Regions from separate parts of the Nonomuraea sp. NPDC059007 genome, predicted to be linked through region 3. Evidence: riboswitches for the same ligand, from Rfam matches in the RefSeq annotation. Region 3 holds a riboswitch; each other region holds the start of a gene.
The links. Region 3 has a riboswitch for cobalamin ahead of ACFWY5_RS33645 (CbtB-domain containing protein). Riboswitches for the same ligand answer to the same signal wherever they lie in the genome.
Positions count from the first base shown of each region.

Region 1: another riboswitch for cobalamin. It lies ahead of ACFWY5_RS18460 (ribonucleoside-diphosphate reductase subunit alpha); the one in region 3 lies ahead of ACFWY5_RS33645 (CbtB-domain containing protein).
Region 2: another riboswitch for cobalamin. It lies ahead of ACFWY5_RS41115 (ABC transporter substrate-binding protein); the one in region 3 lies ahead of ACFWY5_RS33645 (CbtB-domain containing protein).

Region 1 is NZ_JBHYJD010000010.1:54,494-57,727, reverse strand. It holds gene ACFWY5_RS18470 (ArsR/SmtB family transcription factor) at 1-374, shown strand, start outside; gene ACFWY5_RS18465 (Bug family tripartite tricarboxylate transporter substrate binding protein) at 460-1,386, shown strand; cobalamin riboswitch at 1,411-1,612, shown strand; gene ACFWY5_RS18460 (ribonucleoside-diphosphate reductase subunit alpha) at 1,725-3,234, shown strand, end outside.
Region 2 is NZ_JBHYJD010000036.1:48,266-51,499, reverse strand. It holds gene ACFWY5_RS41120 (FecCD family ABC transporter permease) at 1-184, opposite strand, end outside; gene ACFWY5_RS41115 (ABC transporter substrate-binding protein) at 181-1,362, opposite strand; cobalamin riboswitch at 1,494-1,690, opposite strand; gene ACFWY5_RS41110 ((2Fe-2S) ferredoxin domain-containing protein) at 1,749-2,132, opposite strand; gene ACFWY5_RS41105 (hypothetical protein) at 2,165-3,193, opposite strand; gene ACFWY5_RS41100 (MATE family efflux transporter) at 3,193-3,234, opposite strand, start outside.
Region 3 is NZ_JBHYJD010000024.1:75,766-78,999, forward strand. It holds gene ACFWY5_RS33635 (histidine phosphatase family protein) at 1-547, opposite strand, end outside; gene ACFWY5_RS33640 (CbtA family protein) at 586-1,335, opposite strand; gene ACFWY5_RS33645 (CbtB-domain containing protein) at 1,348-1,509, opposite strand; cobalamin riboswitch at 1,566-1,703, opposite strand; gene ACFWY5_RS33650 (hypothetical protein) at 1,715-1,987, opposite strand; gene ACFWY5_RS33655 (sigma factor) at 1,936-2,253, opposite strand; gene ACFWY5_RS33660 (YbaB/EbfC family nucleoid-associated protein) at 2,342-2,641, shown strand; gene ACFWY5_RS33665 (hypothetical protein) at 2,638-3,234, shown strand, end outside.

The DNA.
Region 1 (3,234 bases), on a different contig from region 3:
TCATCGAGGAGATCCCCGAGCGCTCGGCCGGCCGCGAGCGCTGGTGGCGCAAGGCCGACATGCCACGCGACATCCGCACGCCGAACTTCCGCGACGTGGCGCCGGAGAGCCGCGCGGTGCTGGAGGAGTTCTACCGCATCGGCATGGCCGAGGACCGTGCGCTGCTGGACCGCTTCGGGGCCGCCTACCGGCGCGACCCCGACTGGGCCAAGGCCTCGCGGGGGTTCGGCCGGATGACCAAGCAGGATCTCGACGCCTTCTTCGAGGAGTACATCGCGCTGCTGGCCAAGTACGGCCACCGGGCCGACGACGCGCCCCCGGACGCCCGCCCGCTCTACATCAGGATGTTCGCGCTGCCGGCCGATGATACGTGAAGAGTGCCCCCCGATGTGTAACACCGTGTGATCTGCCAATAACCTCATGTAATGGGAGGTCTCGCGGGGTTCGGGGAGGGGCATCATGCGGCGTCGGCAGTTCTTCGCACTCGGGCTCGGCCTGGCCGCCTGTGCCTCCGGATGCGCCACCGCGGGTGGCGGCGCGCACGGCCTCGGCCCCGTCGGCGTCGTCCCCGGCGGTGAGCGATGGGCCCCGGTCGCGCAGGCTCTCTACCGCACCCTGCGCAGGACCGGCTACCCCGCCACCGGCACGGGCGGCACGACCACGGTCACCGTCACCGGCCTGCCCGCGCTGGCCGCCGCCGAGCTGAACGACCAGCGCCCCATGCACGTCACCACCACGCCGCTGGCCAGGCTCACCGGCAACGTCGAGGTGCTGGTGGTGCCGGCCAACTCGCGGCTCAAGGACTTCGACGCCTTCGCCGCCCACCTGCTGGCCCAGCCGGAGCGCACCTACCTGGCCGGCGGGCCCCTGGGCGAGCCCGATCACCTGCTGTTCGGCCTGGTCGCGCAGGGGCTCGGCGTGGACGTCAGGAAGATCGACTACACCGGCTACCCGGGCGCCCAGGAGGTGGCGGCGGCCATGCAGGGCGGCAAGGTCGCGGCGGCCACCGGGCGGCTGCGCGACTGGCGGGCCCGGCTCGACTCCGGCCGGATCAGGCCGCTGGCCGTCTCCTCGGCCGCCCGGGTCCCCGGCGTCGATGCCCCGACGCTCCTGGAGTGCGGGGTGCGGGTCGACTTCGCCGACTGGTGCGCGGTGGTCGGGCCCGCCGCGATGGACGGCGAACGGCGGGGCGCCGCGGTGCGCATGATGGAGGACGCGACCCGGTCGGCGCCGTGGCACGAGGCCTGCCGTAACGGGGGCTGGGAGGCCATCCCGCTCAGCGGCGACGACTTCGCCACGTGGCTGGCCACCGAGTCCGCCCGTACCCGCAGAGTACTCCGTGAACTCGGCATGCTCGACACGCCGAGCACAACATACCGGGGATAGTTGCGGGATCGGCCACTAGATGTAGGATCCTGCACTGTCGCTGGTTCGCCTCCCCGGAGGCGGAGCAAAAGGGAACCTGGTGCGATTCCAGGGCTGCCCCGCAGCGGTAAGCGGGAACGACCGCCGTCATGAGCACTGGACCCAGGTCCGGGAAGCGACGGCCAGTAGGACTCACGCGTTGAGACGCCCGCGAGCCCGAAGACCTGCCAGCGGTTGTCTTGTCCATTGGGCCTCGAGGGAGGGCCCGGGGGCTGCGCGGCCGGGGGATCTCCGTGCTTGCCGCGTGCGCTCTCGCGTGCCTTCGCAGGGGGAAAGCTCGCTCGCGAGGAGTGTTGCACGTGACGCAGATCGTTGAGATGGATCGGCGGCTGGCCATCGAGGAGGCGGCGGCGCGCGTGATCGCCGACCCGGCCAACTCCCGGGTCGCCGCGCGGCTGCTGGCCGAAGAGATCGCCGACGAGGCGGCCGGCCACGGTGTCCGCTCGTTCTCGGACTCCATCGCCGCCACGCACGCGGCCGGGCTGATCCAGGACGCGCTCGCCGACTTCGTCCGGCGAAATCGTGAACAGCTGGACGCGCTCATCGACGCCGACGCCGACGAGCGGTTCGAGTACTTCGGCCTGCGCACGGTCTACGACCGCTACCTGCTGCGCCACCCCGAGAGCCGCAAGGTGCTGGAGCGCCCGCAGCACTTCATGCTCCGCGTCGCCTGCGGCCTGTCCCAGACGGTCGGCGAGGCCGCCGAGCTGTACGCGTTGATGTCCACGTTGTCCTATCTGCCCTCTTCTCCCACGTTGTTCAACTCCGGCGCCCGCCGGCCGCAGCTGTCGTCGTGCTTCCTGCTGGACTCGCCCCGGGACGAGCTGGAGTCCATCTACGACCGGTACGGGCAGGTCGCCCGCCTGTCCAAGTACGCCGGTGGCATCGGCATCTCCTGGACCCGGGTCCGCTCGCGCGGATCGCTCATCAAGGGCACGAACGGGCACTCCAACGGCATCGTGCCGTGGCTGCGCACGCTGGACTCCTCCGTCGCCGCCGTCAACCAGGGCGGCCGGCGCAAGGGCGCGGCCTGCGTCTACCTGGAGACCTGGCACGCCGACATCGAGGAGTTCCTGGAGCTGCGGGAGAACACCGGTGAGGACGCCCGCCGTACCCACAACCTGAACCTCGCCAACTGGGTGCCGGACGAGTTCATGCGCCGCGTGGAGTCCGACGGCATGTGGTCGCTGTTCGACCCCAAGACGGTCCCGCACCTCACCGACCTGTACGGCGACGCCTTCGACACCGCCTACCGCGCCGCCGAGGAGCAGGGCCTGTACACGCGGCAGATGCCGGCCCGCACCCTGTACGGCCGGATGATGCGCACGCTCGCCCAGACCGGCAACGGCTGGATGACCTTCAAGGACGCCGCCAACCGCGTCTCCAACCAGACGGCCAGGCCGGAGAACGTCATCCACCTGTCCAACCTGTGCACCGAGATCCTGGAGGTGACCAGCGACGGCGAGACCGCGGTCTGCAACCTCGGCTCGGTCAACCTGGCCGCCCACGTCACCGGCACCGGCCTGGACTGGGAACGGCTGGCCGGCACCGTCCGCACCGCGGTGCGCTTCCTCGACCGCACCATCGACCTGGGCTTCTACCCGACGCCCGAGGCCGAGAAGGCGAACAAGCGGTGGCGGCCGATCGGGCTCGGCGTCATGGGCCTGGCCGACGTGTTCTTCGCGCTGCGGCTGCCGTTCGACTCGCCCGAGGCGCTGGCGCTGTCCACCAGGATCGCCGAGGAGATCGCCCTCGCCGCCTACGCCACCTCCTCCGACCTGGCCGTCGAGCGGGGCAGGCACCCGTCCT
Region 2 (3,234 bases), on a different contig from region 3:
TCTCCTGAACGGCGGGGTGGGCGGCGGGAGAGCGGATCAGTGCGGCCAGCGCCTCGCCCAGCGGGACGGGTGTGGAGCCCAGCGTGACCGCCAGCGCGAACGCGGACGGGACCGCCGCCGTCATCGCGAGCAGAGCAAGCGCCCGGCGGCGGTAGGCCACTGGGACGACCGCGAGAGCCGTCACTTGGTCATCTTCTGGTAGAAGGCGAACTCGTGGCCGGGGGCGAGGTCGGGGTGGAGGATGGCGACCAGGTCAGCGAGGATCAGGTCGGGGCGGGCGACGCCGCGTTCGTAGAAGTCGTTGCCGCCGCCGGGTCCGAGCGCCTTGTTCGACGACCAGATCTCGCCCGAGGTGAAGGCGGCGAACTTGGCGTAGCGCGGGTCGGCCTTCTCCACGTCCGATAGGCCCTTCCACTCAGCGGCGGTCGCGAGCCAGACCTTGGCGTCCTTGGCCTTGGCCAGCACCGCCTCCAGGTCCAGCGTGCTGCTGCCGGGGCCGGGGGTGTCGGCCCAGGCGTAGCTGCCACCCGCGTCCTTGATCAGCTGGGCGACGTAGCTGCCGCCGTTGGCGATCGACCACTGACCCTCGTACATCTGGCCGGGCAGCACCGTCACCGGCGTGACCGCCTTGACCTTGCCCGTCAGCGCCCGGTAGTCGCTCTCGATCTTGTCGAACACCTGGGTCGCCTGCTGCTCGGTGCCGGTCAGCGCGGCCATCAGCTTGATCCATTCGGCGCGGCCCAGCGGGGAGCTCTCCAGCCACTCGGCGTTGGCGACGATCTTGACACCTGCCTGGCGCAATGGGCCGTAGGCCTTGTCCTCGGTGCCGCCGGTCATCAGCACGCCCGGCTTGGCGGCGATGACCTTCTCGGTGTCGACCTCCTGACCCTTGGCGTACTCGGTGATGGCGCCCTCCTTCACCTTCGCCAGCACCTGTGCCGAGGTGATGAACCCGGCGGAGGCCACGCCTTTGAGCCGGTCGAGCACGCCGAGTTCCGTGACGAAGGGCAGGTGTGTGGTGGAGGCCGAATACAGCGACTCGATGGGGGTCTCGACCACGGTGGCCCCGGCCACCTTCGGGTCGGGCGTGCCGCAGCGCAGCAGCACGTACGTCTCCGGCTTGGCACCGGGTGTGGGCTGCTTGACGGTGATCGTCTGGTAGTGCCTGGCGTAGGTGAGGGTGAAGTTGCCGGCGTGCTTCAGCGTCTGCTTGGCCGGGAAGTAGTCCTTGGCCGGGTCATAGGCGGTGACGCAGCGGCCGTCGGCGGCGGCCGATGGCCTGACGGGCTGGGCCGTACCCGCGCAGCCGGTGACGAGCGCGAGGGCGAGCAGTGCTCCGCCGACAGGGCGAAAGAAACCCAACGGATTCTCCTGGAGGGGAAGGCCGCGACCGCCATTCCTCGACAGCGATCACGGCGTGCGAGGGGGCGGCGCTCCAGGAGGGAGACGGTCGTGCTCACGGTCCATCCTCTCTTGGGGAGATCCGCCCCAATTTCTCGAGGAGGCGACCGCGTGAGTCTCCTGGCTCTCGGGTCAGCGCCTACCCCGGCCTTCCCACCCACGAGAGGCAGTGGCATTGTCGGGGCACGCTCGCCGATCACAGTGGCGGGACCGCGCCGGATTCACACCGGCTTCCTCGTTCCGCCGTCGCCTACGCCGATATCGTCGCACACGTCTTCAGGACTTATCCGGGCGAAGCCGTGTCGAGGGGAACCGGCCTTGACCAGCCCACGATTCCTCGTGCACGACTAGGACTCTCCAAGAAACGCAATGAGCTCGGTCCGGTCCGATGCCCGTGGGCGAAGACGTCGAGGCGGTGTGAAGCGGTGCAGTTCGAGGATGGGCGGCAGCGGGACCAGTCCTGGGCCGCCGGCGCTGATCCAGTCGGCGACGTCCGTGGTGGCGCCCTCGTCGTTGACCAGCGCAAGCCACACCGGACGACCGCCGGCGGCCCGCCCCTCCGGCGTCGGCTGCACGATGACGACGTTGGCCTGGTCGCACACGTCGAGGCAGTCGGTGACGCGGACGTCGGAGACCTCCGCCAGCCGGCGGATCTGCTCGTCATGGTCGAGGGCGGGCACCTTCCGGACGCTGCCGCAGCAGCAGTCCCGGCACACGGTGATCCTTTTCACGGATTCCTTTCATGAGTACGACAGGGTGTGACTCAGCAGCGCTCGCCGCCCCCACCGGCACGCCAGGAGTAGCAGGCGGGGATCATGACCGGGTTCAGCGAGATCAGCCGGACGCTCCGGCCGATCGGAGTGGGAAAGTCGACGCCGACACACCAGGGCTTGGGGGTGTCGCCGCTGCAGTTGGGGCTCTCTCTCTTGATACGCAACGCCTGTGCGGTGAGGTTCATGTGCGACAGTACGGCGCCGCCGTGGCCGCCCCAGGTGTCGACGGTGTAGGTCGTCCCGCCGTTGAGCTGGTGGGCGTTCCAGGAGCCGACGGTCATGTCCTGGGTGTTGCAGGGGTCGCTGGCGTTGGTGTCGAAGTAGGCGCCGGGCAGGTTGCTGGACCACCCCAGCCCACCGTTGCGCAGGATCCAGAAGTCGTTGTCGTTGCAGCCGCCGTTGACGGACAACACCTTGGTGTCGTGCTCGTAGGCGTAGAAACTGTAGCCGGAGCCGTAGGCGCCGTTGCTGTTGCTCAGGCCGAAGAAGGAGTGGCGGATGCCGCGGTGGCCCTGCTGGTTCAGCGCGAGGGTCATGCCCCGGTCGGGCACGTCGAGTTCGGCGGCGACCGCCGCGGAGACGGGCTGGGGGCGGACCGCGCTCACCCTGTCGTCGATCACGGTGACGGGTGTGGTGGACGGGACGGCCGTCTCCGCGGTCACGTAGCCCTTCAGGACGTTCTTGACCTGGGCGGCGGCCTGAGCGGGCACGCGGAGCGCGTCGATGTACAGCGGCTTGCGCTCGCTGAGGTTCCACGTGTCTTCGAACGTGGTCAGTGCGGCTGCCACGCTGCCCTCGGGGGCCAGATAGCCGCCGCGGAACTCGCCTCGATCACCACCGAGAATCTCCAGCGCCGTCGTGCTCAACGATCCCAGCTCCTGCCGCAGGTGCGCGACGGGTGTGGGCGTGAGCTTGAGGACGAGCGTGTCAGGTGTCTCGGCCTGAGCGACCGGGCTCGCGAACGCGGCCATGAGGGCCGTGGCCGCGACGACCACAGCGGTCCGATGTGCTAATGACATCATTCTCCCCGTTCGTTGGTTGTTGACATCACCAAGCCGCG
Region 3 (3,234 bases):
AACGGGCGGCGTGCAGCGGGGGCAGGCCGAGCGCGTGCCCGAGCGCGGCGCGGATGGCTCCCGAGTCGCAGATGACCAGGAACGGCCGCCCGCGCCGGCCGTCGAACCTGGCCCGCGTCTCGTCGAGCCACCCCGTGACGCGCGCCGTCATCTGGTCGAGGCTCTCGCCGCCGTGGGGCGCCGCGCCGGGGTCGGCGAGCCAGCTCGCGAGCGCGTCCGGCTCGTCCTGGGCGACCCTCGTGTACGGCAGGCCGCCCCACCGGCCGTGATCGGCCTCGGCCAGGGCGTCGACCACGATGGGCGCGAGCCCCATGGCCGAGGCGGTCTGCAACGCGGCCACCGACGGCGCGACGAACGCCGCCCCCGCCTGCCCGGCCGTCAGCATCTCCCCAAGCTCCGCTTCACGGGGCTCGTCCCGGTCGGGCCGGGTGCCGGGTCCCGCGTATGACGCCGTCCTGGCCAGGTCGGCGGTCCCGGCCAGAAGGGCGGCCTTCGCCAGGCTGGCGCGATCGGCCTGCTCCGGTGCGGGGAAGCAGGCTGTGCGCATGCCTGGTGTGCTGGCATGCCGTACGAAAAGCACTCCGCTCAGCTCGGTGCGGCGGCCGGGACGGCGGCGGTGGTCCGGCGGGCGGCGCGCTCGCCCGCCCAGGCGAACAGCGCCCCGAACGCCGCCCAGAACACCAGCTGCGTCCCCAGCGACGCGAGCCGGAACTCCCACAGCAACGTGGCGGGAAAGCCCGCGGGCACCTCGTCGACCCGCGGCAGCAGCGCCAGCGCGGCGACCACCGGCACGAGGAAGGTCACCACGGTGACGCTCCAGCGCGCCCACGGACCGCCGGTGACCCGGCGCCCGCTCGCGACCGCGATGGCGACGGCGGCCAGGCCCACCAGCACCATGACCACGTAGAGCAGGGTCCGGCTGCCGATCGTGTGGGGGTCGCCGACGGCGGGCGGATTGGCGGGATATTTCAGGAACGGCAGCAGGACGATCGCCAGAAAGGCCGTGCCCGCCGCGGCGAACGCGAGCGCGGGGTCCGACCTGGGGCCGACCCGGCCGCGCAGCCCGGCCACGACCAGGCCGAAGATGCCGCCGACGGCGAGGCCGTAAAGGCCCGTCGCGAGGAACAGCCCGGCCTTCTGCACCGGCCGGCTGACCTCGGCCTCCTCACCATGATGATCGTCGGCCGGCGCGGCCGGCGCGGCCGCCGCCGCGGCTTCTTCCAAGGCGATCGCGCTGTCCACGTGGGGCTCCCCCGCCAGGAAGGCGAAGGCGCCCGCGAACAGTCCGGCCAGCAGGCCCAGGAGCAGACCTCTGACCACAAGGGTGCGCACCATCGTGCCCGGCCCCTAGTGGCAGGGCACGCCGAGCAGGTGACGCCCGTCGTGCATCAGCTCGTGCAGGAAGGTACCGGTCTGCGAGACCGCGCCGTTGTCCATCAGAACCAGGTACGCGATCAACAGGAACAACGGCACGCTCAGCAACCAGGGCCGCAAACGGGGAAAGGGCACGGACGTCGAAGTGGTCCCACCACTCATCAAGGCCTCCTCAGGGATGACGCGTCCCAACAGGTGAGGTCACGGCCGTTAGGTGACCTGGCTCCCGGGATCTACGTCCCGGATACAGTGGCGCGTCCGCACCGGCATCTCACCGGATTTCCCCTGACAGCCGTGAAATCTACCGGAACGTATCCTTTCCTCCGGTTCTCGTCAACAGTCACGTGATCTTCGAAAGGTCGATGATCACGGTTTTGCCCCCGAGCGGATAGTGAACGAGCCGGCCGTCGCCGACGCCCGGTTGAACGATCTGCATCCCGCCATCGTCACCGGGCCGGGTGCCGAGGTCTCCGGAGCGGCCCGTGGCCAGGTCGAGCAGCGCCTGACCGCCGCCGGCCGAGTCGAGCCGCACCGTCATGAACCGGTCCGCGGCGAGTCCGATCACAGGGGCCTCGGGCAGGTCCCGCTCCTGTGTGCCGTCGCGCAGGCGCATGAAAACGGTCCGGTCCGGCCTGTGGCCGACGCAGGTGAGTACGCCGCACCGCACCCAGATCTCGCCCGCGCGCGTTTGCCGCGCACCCGCGACCAGGCCCGATGCAACCTGATCAGCGCCTCCTGGGTCAGGTCGGCCGCGTCGTGCGGGTTGCCGCTGAGCACGTATCCATAGCGCAGGAGCGCGTCGGCGCGCTCGGCGACGAACGCCGCGAAGTCGTCCACCCTGGCCTCACCCTTCCTCGGTCCATCACATCCCAGACGCACGGAGGCCGGATTCTGTTGAATGTGAGGTGAAGCGCTTTACCTACTAGTTCAGTTGCCATTGCCGGTGTCACGATCTACGTTGGGCCGAATGACAGACGAGCTGGACCGGATGTTCGCCGAGTTCCACGGGGAGATCGCCCGACTCCAGGGACTCCAGCAAGAGATCGAGCGGGTACGCGGCCGCGGTGAGGCCGCCGAGGGCCGGGTCGTCGCCGAGGCCACCATGACCGGCGCCCTGGCCGGGCTCACCATCGACCCCCGCGCCATGCGGCTCGGCTCCGACGAGCTGGCCGCCGCCGTCCTCCAGGCCGCCGCCGCTGCCGCCCGCGATGCCGGTGACCAGGCCAGGGCGCTGGCCGAGCCGTTCACCCCCGACGTGCTGCGATGAAGATCAACCCCACCCGCGCCTCCATCTACGGCTTCGGTGCCCTCGGCATCACCGCCTTCGTCTTCCAGATGCTCGCGGTCGACTACCCGGAAGGCGACCCCGACCGCGCCCGCCAGGCCCGCGACACCTGGCTACGGCTGGCCGAACGCGTGGAGAAGAGCTCGGGCAACACCTACCCCGCCGCCGAGTCGGTCTGGCGGCGCAACAGCGGCGAAGGGGTGGACGCGTTCAAGCGGACCGTCACCGAGGGCCTGTACCCGATGCCGCCGGCCCTCGGCTACCCCGGCAAGCTGGCCGCCGCCTGCCGCGCGAACGCCGAGGCCTGCGACGACTTCGCGGAGATCGTCGAGACCGTACGGCACGCCTACTGGACCATGGCACTGGCCAACCTCGCCAGCTTCATCTTCATCACCACGTTCCCGTGGCAGGCGGGGGCGGCGTACCAGATCACGCAGTTCCTCATGCGCAGGGCGCAGGCGAAACTGCTGTCGAAGCTCCTGGAGCACGCGGTCGCGCGGGTCGTGCTGGCCAAGCTGACCGAGTACTCGATCGGCAGCGCCTTCTTCGCCATCGGCGACGTGGGCGTGGTCGCC